DNA from 3 places in the Rhizobium sp. K33 genome. Region 2 is predicted to be linked to each of the others. Evidence: predicted binding sites of a transcription regulator. Region 2 holds the regulator's gene; each other region holds the start of a gene.
What was found. Region 2 encodes LexA, which represses DNA repair genes until DNA is damaged. Its sites were predicted from a motif close to TGTTCNNNNTGTGTTCNG; they were not measured.

Region 1 (3,275 bases), 700 kb from region 2:
CTGAGATCCGAGCGGTCCAGACTGCGATGCGGCGACCAGCCCTCGGCCACGATGAAGGAGCGCACCTTCTTCAGGGAGACACCGAGCCGTGCCAGGTCCTCAAGACGCACCCGCCGATGGCGACGGGCGGACAAAAGCCCCTTGACCGTCTTCGTGCCGAAACCGGGCACGCGCAACAGCGTCTCGCGATCGGCAGTGTTCACATCGACCGGAAAGCGATCGCGATTGGCAAGCGCCCAGGCAAGCTTCGGATCCAGCTCCAGATCGAGCATGCCGTCCTGTCCTATCGACGCAATTTCATCGACTGAAAATCCGTAGAAGCGATAGAGCCAGTCCGCCTGGTAAAGCCGGTGCTCCCGCATCAAGGGCGGCTTGATCAGCGGCAGGTTCTGCGAACTGTCGGGGATCGGGCTGAAGGCCGAGTAATAGACGCGCTTCAGGCCATAGGAACTGTAGAGCCGGGCGCTCGATCCGATGATCGTCGCGTCATTGGCGCCATCAGCCCCGACGATCATCTGCGTGCTCTGTCCGCCCGGCACAAACTTCTTTCGGCGGCCGGAAAGCGTCGGTTCGCGCGCCTCGTCGATCTTGAGCCTCAAGTCCGCCATGGATCGGCGGATGTTACTCGGCCGCTTTTCCGGCGCATAGCGCTCAAGCCCGTGGTCGGTCGGCAGCTCGATATTGATCGACAGACGGTCGGCATAAAGCCCCGCCTCCTCCACCAGATGCGCGGAGGCCTCGGGGATCGTCTTCAGGTGGATATAGCCGCGGAAGTCATGCTTGGTCCTCAAGTCGCGGGCGACCTTCACCATCTCCGCCATCGTGTCGTCCGAGGACCGGATGATGCCAGAGGACAGAAACAGGCCCTCGATGTAGTTGCGGCGATAGAATTCGATCGTCAGCCACACCACCTCGTCGGGCGTAAAGCGGGCGCGCTCGACATTGCTCGAGGAGCGATTGATGCAATAGGCGCAGTCATAGATGCAGAAATTGGTGAGCAGGATCTTCAACAGCGAGATGCAACGGCCGTCGGGCGCATAGGCGTGACAGATGCCCGATCCCTCCGTCGAACCGAGCCCGCCGGAGGCCGCGGAGTCGCGTTTCGTCGTCCCGCTTGAAGCGCAGGATGCATCATATTTGGCTGCGTCGGAGAGGATGGCGAGACGTTCTTTGAGCGACTTCTTCATAAGAATGTTCTCTATACGTTCTCATGACGACCGTCAAGAAACAAGGCTGCGACATACCGTCTGTGCACAGCGTCAGCTTTTGATTTCGCTCGACTATTCCGCGCGAGACGTGCGCCTCGGCATCCCCTGTCGAAAACTCTGGAAATGTCGCGCGGCATTCTGCTATAGTCTTCGTCAACCTGATTTGTGACACGGTTCCGAAGCTTTGCTCCGGAACCTGTTTTCTTTTGTGTCCGCGCTCGCGGCCATGAAGACGAAGGAAGAGGAAATGGTAGACAAGGTACCGATGACGCAGAACGGTTTTGACAAGCTCAACGAAGAGTTGCGCTGGCGTCAACAGGAAGAGCGTCCGCGCATCATCGAGGCGATTGCCGAAGCGCGCGCCCATGGCGACCTTTCCGAAAATGCGGAATATCACGCCGCCAAGGAAGCCCAGAGCCACAACGAGGGTCGCGTCGGCGAACTCGAGGATCTGATCGCGCGCGCAGAGGTCATCGACCTCTCCAAGATGTCCGGCTCGAAGATCAAGTTCGGCGCCACCGTCAAGCTGGTCGACGAAGACACCGACGAAGAGAAGACCTACCAGATCGTCGGCGACCAGGAAGCCGATGTGAAGGCGGGCCGCATCTCGATCTCCTCTCCGATCGCTCGCGCCCTGATCGGCAAGGAAGTCGGAGACAACATCGAAGTCGTCGCCCCCGGCGGCTCCAAGGCCTACGAGATCCTCGCGGTCAAGTGGGGCTGATGCAGTCGGAAGGGCGTTCTCGTGACGCAATCGCTTGACGAGATCACGGTCGTCGCGCCGCATTTCAAGCGTCGCCTGTCCGGTGTGACATCGACCGTGATCCAGCTCGTTCCCGAGCAGCGTCGCCAGGGGCTGGGCATTTTGACCCTCGGCCCCGGCCTGCCCGACCATCTCCCGAAAATGCGCTGGACGCAGCTGCCGGGCCTTTGGAAGAAGCCCAAAACTGGCAGCGACCGCGTCTGGCATGCCCGCCGCAACAACGAGATGCTCGCGGGCCTGGTCCTGCGGGACGTCTTGCGCATGCCGCTGAAGCTGCTCTTCACCTCGGCCGCCCAGAGACATCACAGCCGCTACACCCGCTGGCTCATCTCCAAAATGGACGGCGTGGTCGCGACGAATGCCAAGTCCGGCTCTTTCCTCAAGGTGCCGCATTCCGTCATCCGCCACGGCGTCGATACGGATCTCTTCCGCCCCGCGATGGAGACGGACGCGGATCCGGCGACCATTTTGCCGGAAGCGATGCGAGACAAGCATCTGATCGGCTGCTTCGGTCGCGTCCGCCACCAGAAAGGCACCGACCTCTTCGTCGATGCCATGATCGCCTTGCTCCCAGCCCATCAAGACTGGGCAGCCATCATCTCCGGGCGCGTCACAGCCGAGCACACGGCCTTCGCCGATCAGCTGAAATCGAAGATCGCCAAGGCCGGCCTTTCCGATCGCATCCATTTTCTCGGCGAAGTCGACGACATCAAACCCTGGTATCGCCGCCTGACCCTCTACGTCGCCCCCTCCCGCAACGAAGGCTTCGGCCTTACCCCGCTTGAAGCCATGGCGTCAGGCACGGCCGTGGTCGCCAGCGATGCCGGCGCTTATGCCGAGATGATCGTCGAGGACGAAACCGGCAAGGTTGTCCCGGCCGGCAAGGGCGAGGCGCTGACAACAGCAATACAGTCCTTCATCGACAATCCAGCGCGCTGCGCCCAAGCCGGCCAGAAGGCCCGCCGCCGTGTCGTCGAAAACTTCGCCCTCGAAGGCGAGGCCCGGGCGCTTGCAGATATCTATACCGGCCTGCGAGCCAATCGAAAGGTTGCCTGACATGGCTCCGGTCGAGTTTATTTGCCATTCGAAGCATTTTAAGGGGATTCTGAAGCTCGCTCACGAAGAGGTCGTGGCGGTCCCTACGAGACAAAGGGACATCATCCGCGCTCTGTTTAAAAGCCGCGGCGTGGGCGGCCTCGTGCGAATAATTCTCGGCGAGCAACGCCTGATTGATTTGAAGCCATTGGTGGAGCGTAACCTCGTTCGGCGCCAAATCCGGTTACCGTGGCTTTATTCGACATCGA
Region 2 (3,275 bases):
CATCATCCGACTTGACGATGAGGGCGGACAAGCCTTCGCCGTGCCGGAAGCGAAAAGCCTGGTCGCGCGCCACGAACACATTGCCCGTGCGCGCTGCTTCCAGGCAGTCCTCGCGGCTCCCGACAGCCAGCGGCTCCAGATAGGTATCATCGGCGAAAAAGACGCAGGCATTTTCAGTGCCGAAGGGATGGCGTGCGTCGGTTGCGACGGTGAAGCCCAGCAGGCTCAGTCTCTCCCGGCTGGTCTCAAGATCGGTCACGGGCAGGACGAGATGATCGATCGCCCGCGGGCCAGACATGGAATTGGACATCATGGTTTCCTGTTTTCGGGCAAGATTTAGGAACTGCGCGATGGGCTTGAAAGGGCAGCGACCGCCTGTCGTAGCGCGTCGATTTCCTGGCGGGTTTCGCGCAACTCCGTCAGGACCTGCTCGTCGATCTTGTGATGCAGCGCCAGGACTTCAATCTCCGCCTTCAGGTTGATCTCGTAATCCTTCGCCGCCATGAAGCGATCACGCTCGGCCTGTCGGTTCTGGCTCATCATGATGATCGGCGCCTGGATGGCGGCCAACATGGAGAGGAGCAGGTTGAGGAAGATGAAGGGATAGGGATCGAGCGAGCGCGTCGCGAGAATCACCGTGTTCAGGATGACCCAGGCCGCGAGGAACACGAGGAAGCCGATGATGAAGCCCCAGGAGCCGCCGATCCGGGCGATGCCGTCCGCGAGGCGCTGACCGAAAGTGGCATGCGCGAGAAAATCCTCGCCGGCATTGGTCGAGACCGTCCGGCGCTCCCGCGCGCGTTTCAATACCTTCTTCTCCGCCGAGGACAGATCCGCCGCAGACTTACCCAGTAGAAGCTTTTCGATATCCTTCAGCATGCCGATGCGTCCTTGCGCGTGGATAGAGCCGCCACCTGCCTTGATGCCGCTCGACTGCGGCGAAATCGGCTCGTGTCAGTTCTATTTCTGCCGCCTATCGCATTTTCTCACCGGCTCTTCACGGAAATTTATCCCCTTGCGGAACACAAATGGAACAGATAGTGTCTGTTCTGGATTTGTTTCACCCTAGGGGCACCGCATATGCTGACGCGCAAGCAACAGGAACTGCTTCTTTTCATCCACGAGCGGATGAAAGAATCGGGCGTCCCGCCTTCCTTCGACGAGATGAAGGATGCGCTGGACCTCGCATCGAAATCCGGCATCCATCGCCTGATCACGGCGCTCGAGGAACGCGGCTTCATCCGCCGTTTGCCGAACCGCGCCCGCGCGCTCGAAGTGATCAAGCTTCCGGAGGCCTATTCACCGAGTATCCAGCCCCGCCGCGGCTTTGCCCCAAGCGTAATCGAAGGCAGCCTCGGCAAGACCCCGCCGGCGCCAACGCTGAGCAAACCGCCGGTCGAGGACAACAGCTCTTCCATTTCGGTGCCGGTCATGGGGCGGATTGCCGCTGGTGTGCCGATCTCGGCGATCCAGAACAACACGCATGACATCACGGTGCCCGCCGAGATGATCGGATCCGGGGATCACTATGCGCTCGAGGTCAAGGGCGATTCGATGATTGAGGCCGGCATTCTCGACGGCGACACGGTCATCATCCGCAACGCGTCCAATGCCAATCCCGGCGACATCATCGTGGCCCTCGTCGACGACGAAGAGGCAACGCTGAAGCGGTTCCGCCGTCGGGGTGCATCGATCGCTTTGGAGGCCGCAAACCCCGCCTACGAGACACGCATCTTCCCGCCGGACCGCGTCAAGATCCAGGGCAAGCTGGTCGGTCTCATTCGCCGCTATCACTGAGATCAGCGGCGGACGTTGGAGGCGTCGGTTCGGTTGGTCCCTGCCCTCGTGATGGGACGCCGTGTCGGGAGGCGGTCGACGCCGTGCGCCAGTCGTAGAGCCGGTGCGCCGTCCATGGTCTCGGCGCGCCGTCGAAGGATGACCTGACCATCAGTTTGTCAGGATTATCAGCGAGGCCGAAGACCTCGACCGCACCTGAGGCTCTGAGGCTTGTTTGTGAAAACAAGGTAGCGCCCGACCGGCAGGCTGTCATTCGGGTCCGTGCGGCAAGGACAACGATGCTTGCGCGATCACAGGCGAGGCCCAGAAGATCCGAGCGATCGATGGTGATCAGCAGTTTCCCGGTCGAGAGCTTCAAGACACAAGCCTGCTTGATGCAGACAAACCGGGTCGCCTGGGCTGCCGATGTGAGACGGTCGAAAGCGGCCTCCGCCTCTCTGGTCTGCACATCCGTCCACTCCTCGCCGATGCGCCAGTCCGGTGCCGGCGGCAGAGTTTCCGTGAGCATGCGAGGTGCGGTCGCAGCTTCATGCCCGAGCACCGGCTTCCATTGATCGAAGACAAAGGCCGGCGGGCGTAGTCTGTTGGTCGCGAAGCCTGATGTTTCCCCTGTGCCGGTCCAGACGCCGACGAGACGGCCGTCCTCGCTGATCATCAGCTCGCCAATCGATCTCGGTGCGGCCAGCCATGTCGCCGCCACCGTGACGGCGATCAACGCGGTGCCGGCATGCTTCAGGCGCGTGCGCAGCAAGGTCAGCAGCAACATCCCGGCAACAGTGCCAGGCAGAAACAAGAGGGGCAGACGCGGGAAGACATAGCCGCCGCCCCAGCCTGCCACCGTGTGCGCGACCTGCAGGACCAATTCGAGCCCCTGCCCCATGATCCAGAAGAAGGGCGCGTCGAGACCGAATGGCATCAGCAGCATGGCGATGAAGCCCGCCGGCATTACGACCAGCGAGATCAGGGGCATGGCGGCGAGATTGGCCTCCAGGCCATGGGTCGACAGGCGGTGGAAATGGGTGATGGCAAAGACTGCGGTGGCAAGCCCACCGATCAGCGAGGTCGCGAGCGTTCCACCGACGAAAGCAGCACCTCCGGCTGCCACGCGCCAGCCGAGGCCGCGGGCCGGCGGCAGGATCGCCCGCGGTCGGGCGCGCCAGCCGGCATAGCCTGCGATAAGCCCCGCGGTCGCTGCAAACGACATCTGGAAACTGGGTCCCATGACCGTCGACGGCTGCAGGCAAAGGATCGCGGTTGCCGCCAGCGCAAGATTGCGCAGGCTGATCGCGGGTCTGTCGAAGAGCACGGCAACCAGCATGATTGCTGTCATCAGATAGGCTCGCAGGGCCGAGACCTGATAGCCGGAGATCAACACGTATCCTGTTGTTGCAAGAAGCGCTCCGACAGCCGCGATTTTCTTGATTGGGTAACGCGCCGCGAGCACCGGCGCCAGACAGAGCAGCCCGCGAAGTCCAACG
Region 3 (3,275 bases), 1.7 Mb from region 2:
ACCGGATCCGCAACGCGCTGCGGCGCGGGAAATACTCCGCACTTTGACCTGAAACGATCTTCAGCAAATTTGAGGCTGTGCGGCGTTGCCATCCCCTGCCGCACGGCCTACATCTCCGGTGCTTTTCAACGGGGACAAACCACATGGCGAAGATCACCAATGTCGCGGTCCAGATGGACCACGTATCCACGATCAACATCGCGGGTGATTCCACCTTCGCCATGAGCCTGGAGGCTCAGAACCGGGGCTACAAGCTGTTTCACTACACGCCCGACCGGCTGTCAATGCGCGACGGCCGTGTCTACGCAACCGTCGAGCCGATGGAGCTGCGGGACGTCAAGGGCGACCACTTCACGCTGGGTGCGCCGGAACGCATCGATCTCTCGACCATGGACGTCGTCCTGCTCCGCCAGGATCCGCCCTTCGACATGAGCTACATCACCTCGACGCATCTCCTGGAGCGCATTCATCCCAAGACGCTGGTCGTCAATGATCCGGCCTGGGTGCGCAACTCGCCGGAGAAGATCTTCGTCACCGAATTCGCCGACCTGATGCCGCCGACGCTGATCACCAAGGATCCGGCCGAGATCGCCCGCTTCCGCGAAGAGCATGGCGATATCATCCTGAAGCCGCTTTACGGCAATGGCGGCGCCGGCGTCTTCCACTCCACCCGCGATGACCGCAACTTCACCTCGCTGATGGAAATGTTCGCGCAGATGTTCCGCGAGCCCTTCATCGCGCAGGGCTACCTTCCGGCGGTGCGCAAGGGCGACAAGCGCATCATCCTGGTCGATGGCGAACCGGTCGGCGCAATCAACCGCGTTCCCGCCGAACACGACAGCCGCTCGAACATGCATGTCGGCGGTCGCGCCGAGGCGACCGAGCTGACCGCCCGCGAGCGCGAGATCTGCGCGCGCATCGGCCCAGCACTTCGCGAACGCGGCTTCCTGCTTGTCGGCATCGACGTGATCGGCGACTACATGACGGAAATCAACGTCACCTCGCCGACCGGGATCCGTGAGGTGAAGAAATTCGGCGGCGCGGATATCGCCGCACTGCTCTGGGACGCGATCGAACGCAAGCGCGCTTAACCGCCTGATTTCGATATCGAAGTTCCCCCTGTGTTCCCACTGCACAACCGGGCACAACTGAAGCCCTATCGGTAGATGCAGATGTTCCGCAAATGTTCTTGCGGAACGGCTCGTCTTATGCGAGATTGTTCCTGTCGCTACACGCAATATGAAGTTGCATCGGCGACTATAGGTCGATCGGCGAGGGCGGGCGATGGTAGCGCGTATCAGTACGGTTGCATTCCAGGGCATTGAAGGCGTGCCCGTCGAGGTTCAGGTCATGGTGGCGCCCGGCAAGACGGGCATGCAGATCGTCGGCCTGCCCGACAAGGCGGTGGCCGAGAGCCGCGAGCGCGTTCAGGCCGCGCTCCATGCCTCGGGGCTGGCGCTTCCGGCAAAACGGGTGACCGTCAATCTGGCGCCGGCCGATCTGCCCAAGGAAGGCTCGCATTTCGATCTGCCGATCGCGCTCGGTCTGATGGCAGCACTCGGGGCAATCCCCGGCGATGCGCTGCAGGGCTTTCTCGTCATCGGCGAACTCAACCTGGATGGCACCATCGCACCGATCGCAGGCGCGCTTCCGGCGGCGATCAGCGCCAATGCTCTGGACAAGGGGCTCATCTGCCCCGCCGACAGCGGCGCTGAAGCCGCCTGGGCCGGCAGCGAGATCGACATCCTGGCACCCCGCAGCCTGATTGCGCTCGCCAATCATTTCCGCGGCACCCAGGTCCTGTCGAGGCCGGAGCCCTCGGTCAGAGCGCTTCCCGCCAATCTGCCGGACCTTGCCGACATTAAAGGCCAGGAAAGCGCCAAGCGCGCGCTGGAGGTCGCTGCGGCTGGCGGACACAATCTCTTGTTTGTCGGCCCGCCGGGGTCGGGCAAATCCATGCTGGCGGCGCGCCTGCCATCGATCCTGCCGCCTTTGTCCGCGGCCGAATTGCTCGAAGTCTCGATGATCCATTCGATCGCCGGCCAGCTATCCGGTGGCAAGCTCTCCGATCGGCGGCCCTTTCGCACGCCCCATCATTCCGCCACCATGGCAGCGCTCGTGGGCGGGGGGCTCAGAGCCAAGCCGGGTGAGGCCTCGCTGGCCCATCACGGCATCCTGTTTCTCGACGAACTGCCGGAATTTGCGCCGCCCGTGCTCGATGCCCTTCGCCAGCCGCTGGAGACCGGCGAATGCATCATTGCCCGTGCCAACCATCGGGTATCCTACCCCTCCGATTTTCAGCTCGTTGCCGCCATGAACCCCTGCCGTTGCGGCATGGCAGGAGAGCCCGGGCATGTCTGTGCCCGCGGGATCCGCTGCCAGACGGAATATCAGGGGCGAATCTCGGGCCCCCTGATGGATCGCATCGATATCAGGATCGACGTTCCCGCGGTGTCGGCGACCGATCTGATCAAGCCGCGGGCGGCAGAAAGCAGCGCGGATGTCGCAAGACGCGTGGCAGCCGCCCGTGCCCGCCAGCGCGATCGCTTCGAGCGCCTCGGCCTGCCGTTCAGTACCAATGCGCGCTGCTCCACCGCGCTGATCGAGACACTCGCGGAGCCGGATTCCTCGGGCCTGCAGCTCCTGCGCGACGCGGCGGAGAAATTCCGCTTCTCGGCACGGGGATATCACCGGGTGCTGAAGGTCGCCCGCACGCTCGCAGATCTCGACGGCACGGAGACCCTGGGGCGCATTCATCTCGCGGAGGCGATCTCCTATCGCATCGCGTCCGAGCGCCTTGCGGCGGCGGCGTGAGGGGAGGGAAGGTGAGCGGCGGTGAAGCTCAGTTTTCGGCGGCTGCTTCGCTGGTCGGCCGCAGCATGTCGACCGGCAGCAGCAGGCGGACCACGGCCCCTTCCTGGGGATAGCTGATCTCGGTCTGGCCGCGAACGCCGGCAATGACGCGCTTCATCAGCGTCGAGCCGAAGCCACCCGCGCCCGCCACCGGTGGCGTCGGCGCGGGGCCGCCGTTTTCGCGCCAGGTGATGACGAGCTGCTCGTCATTGTCGGCGGTGCTCTCGATCAGCCAGTCGAGGTCCACACGACCACCCTGGACGCTGAGCGCACCGTATTTCGCGGCATTGGTCCCGAGCTCGTGCAGGATGAGGCTGAGCACCACCACGGTCTGTCCGCCGATCGGCACCTTGGGGCCATTGGCGGTGAAACGTGCGGTGCCGACGATGGCGAAGGGCTCCAGCGCCTGGAAGATCACGCTC

Region 1: a site for LexA is predicted at 1,193-1,210, ahead of M1E12_RS10890 (putative DNA modification/repair radical SAM protein). Genes of this name have one in related genera too.
Region 3: a site for LexA is predicted at 1,112-1,129, ahead of M1E12_RS21120 (YifB family Mg chelatase-like AAA ATPase). Genes of this name have one in related genera too.

Annotation. Positions count from the first base shown of each region.
Region 1 is NZ_CP096478.1:2,212,473-2,215,747, forward strand. It holds gene M1E12_RS10890 (putative DNA modification/repair radical SAM protein) at 1-1,187, opposite strand, end outside; gene greA (transcription elongation factor GreA) at 1,456-1,932, shown strand; gene M1E12_RS10900 (glycosyltransferase family 4 protein) at 1,954-3,027, shown strand; gene M1E12_RS10905 (capsular polysaccharide export protein, LipB/KpsS family) at 3,029-3,275, shown strand, end outside.
Region 2 is NZ_CP096478.1:1,512,237-1,515,511, reverse strand. It holds gene M1E12_RS07605 (VOC family protein) at 1-310, opposite strand, end outside; gene M1E12_RS07600 (DUF1003 domain-containing protein) at 337-879, opposite strand; gene lexA (transcriptional repressor LexA) at 1,081-1,797, shown strand; gene M1E12_RS07590 (ComEC/Rec2 family competence protein) at 1,778-3,275, opposite strand, start outside.
Region 3 is NZ_CP096478.1:4,374,789-4,378,063, forward strand. It holds gene M1E12_RS21110 (cupin domain-containing protein) at 1-47, shown strand, start outside; gene gshB (glutathione synthase) at 144-1,091, shown strand; gene M1E12_RS21120 (YifB family Mg chelatase-like AAA ATPase) at 1,285-2,814, shown strand; gene M1E12_RS21125 (HWE histidine kinase domain-containing protein) at 2,843-3,275, opposite strand, start outside.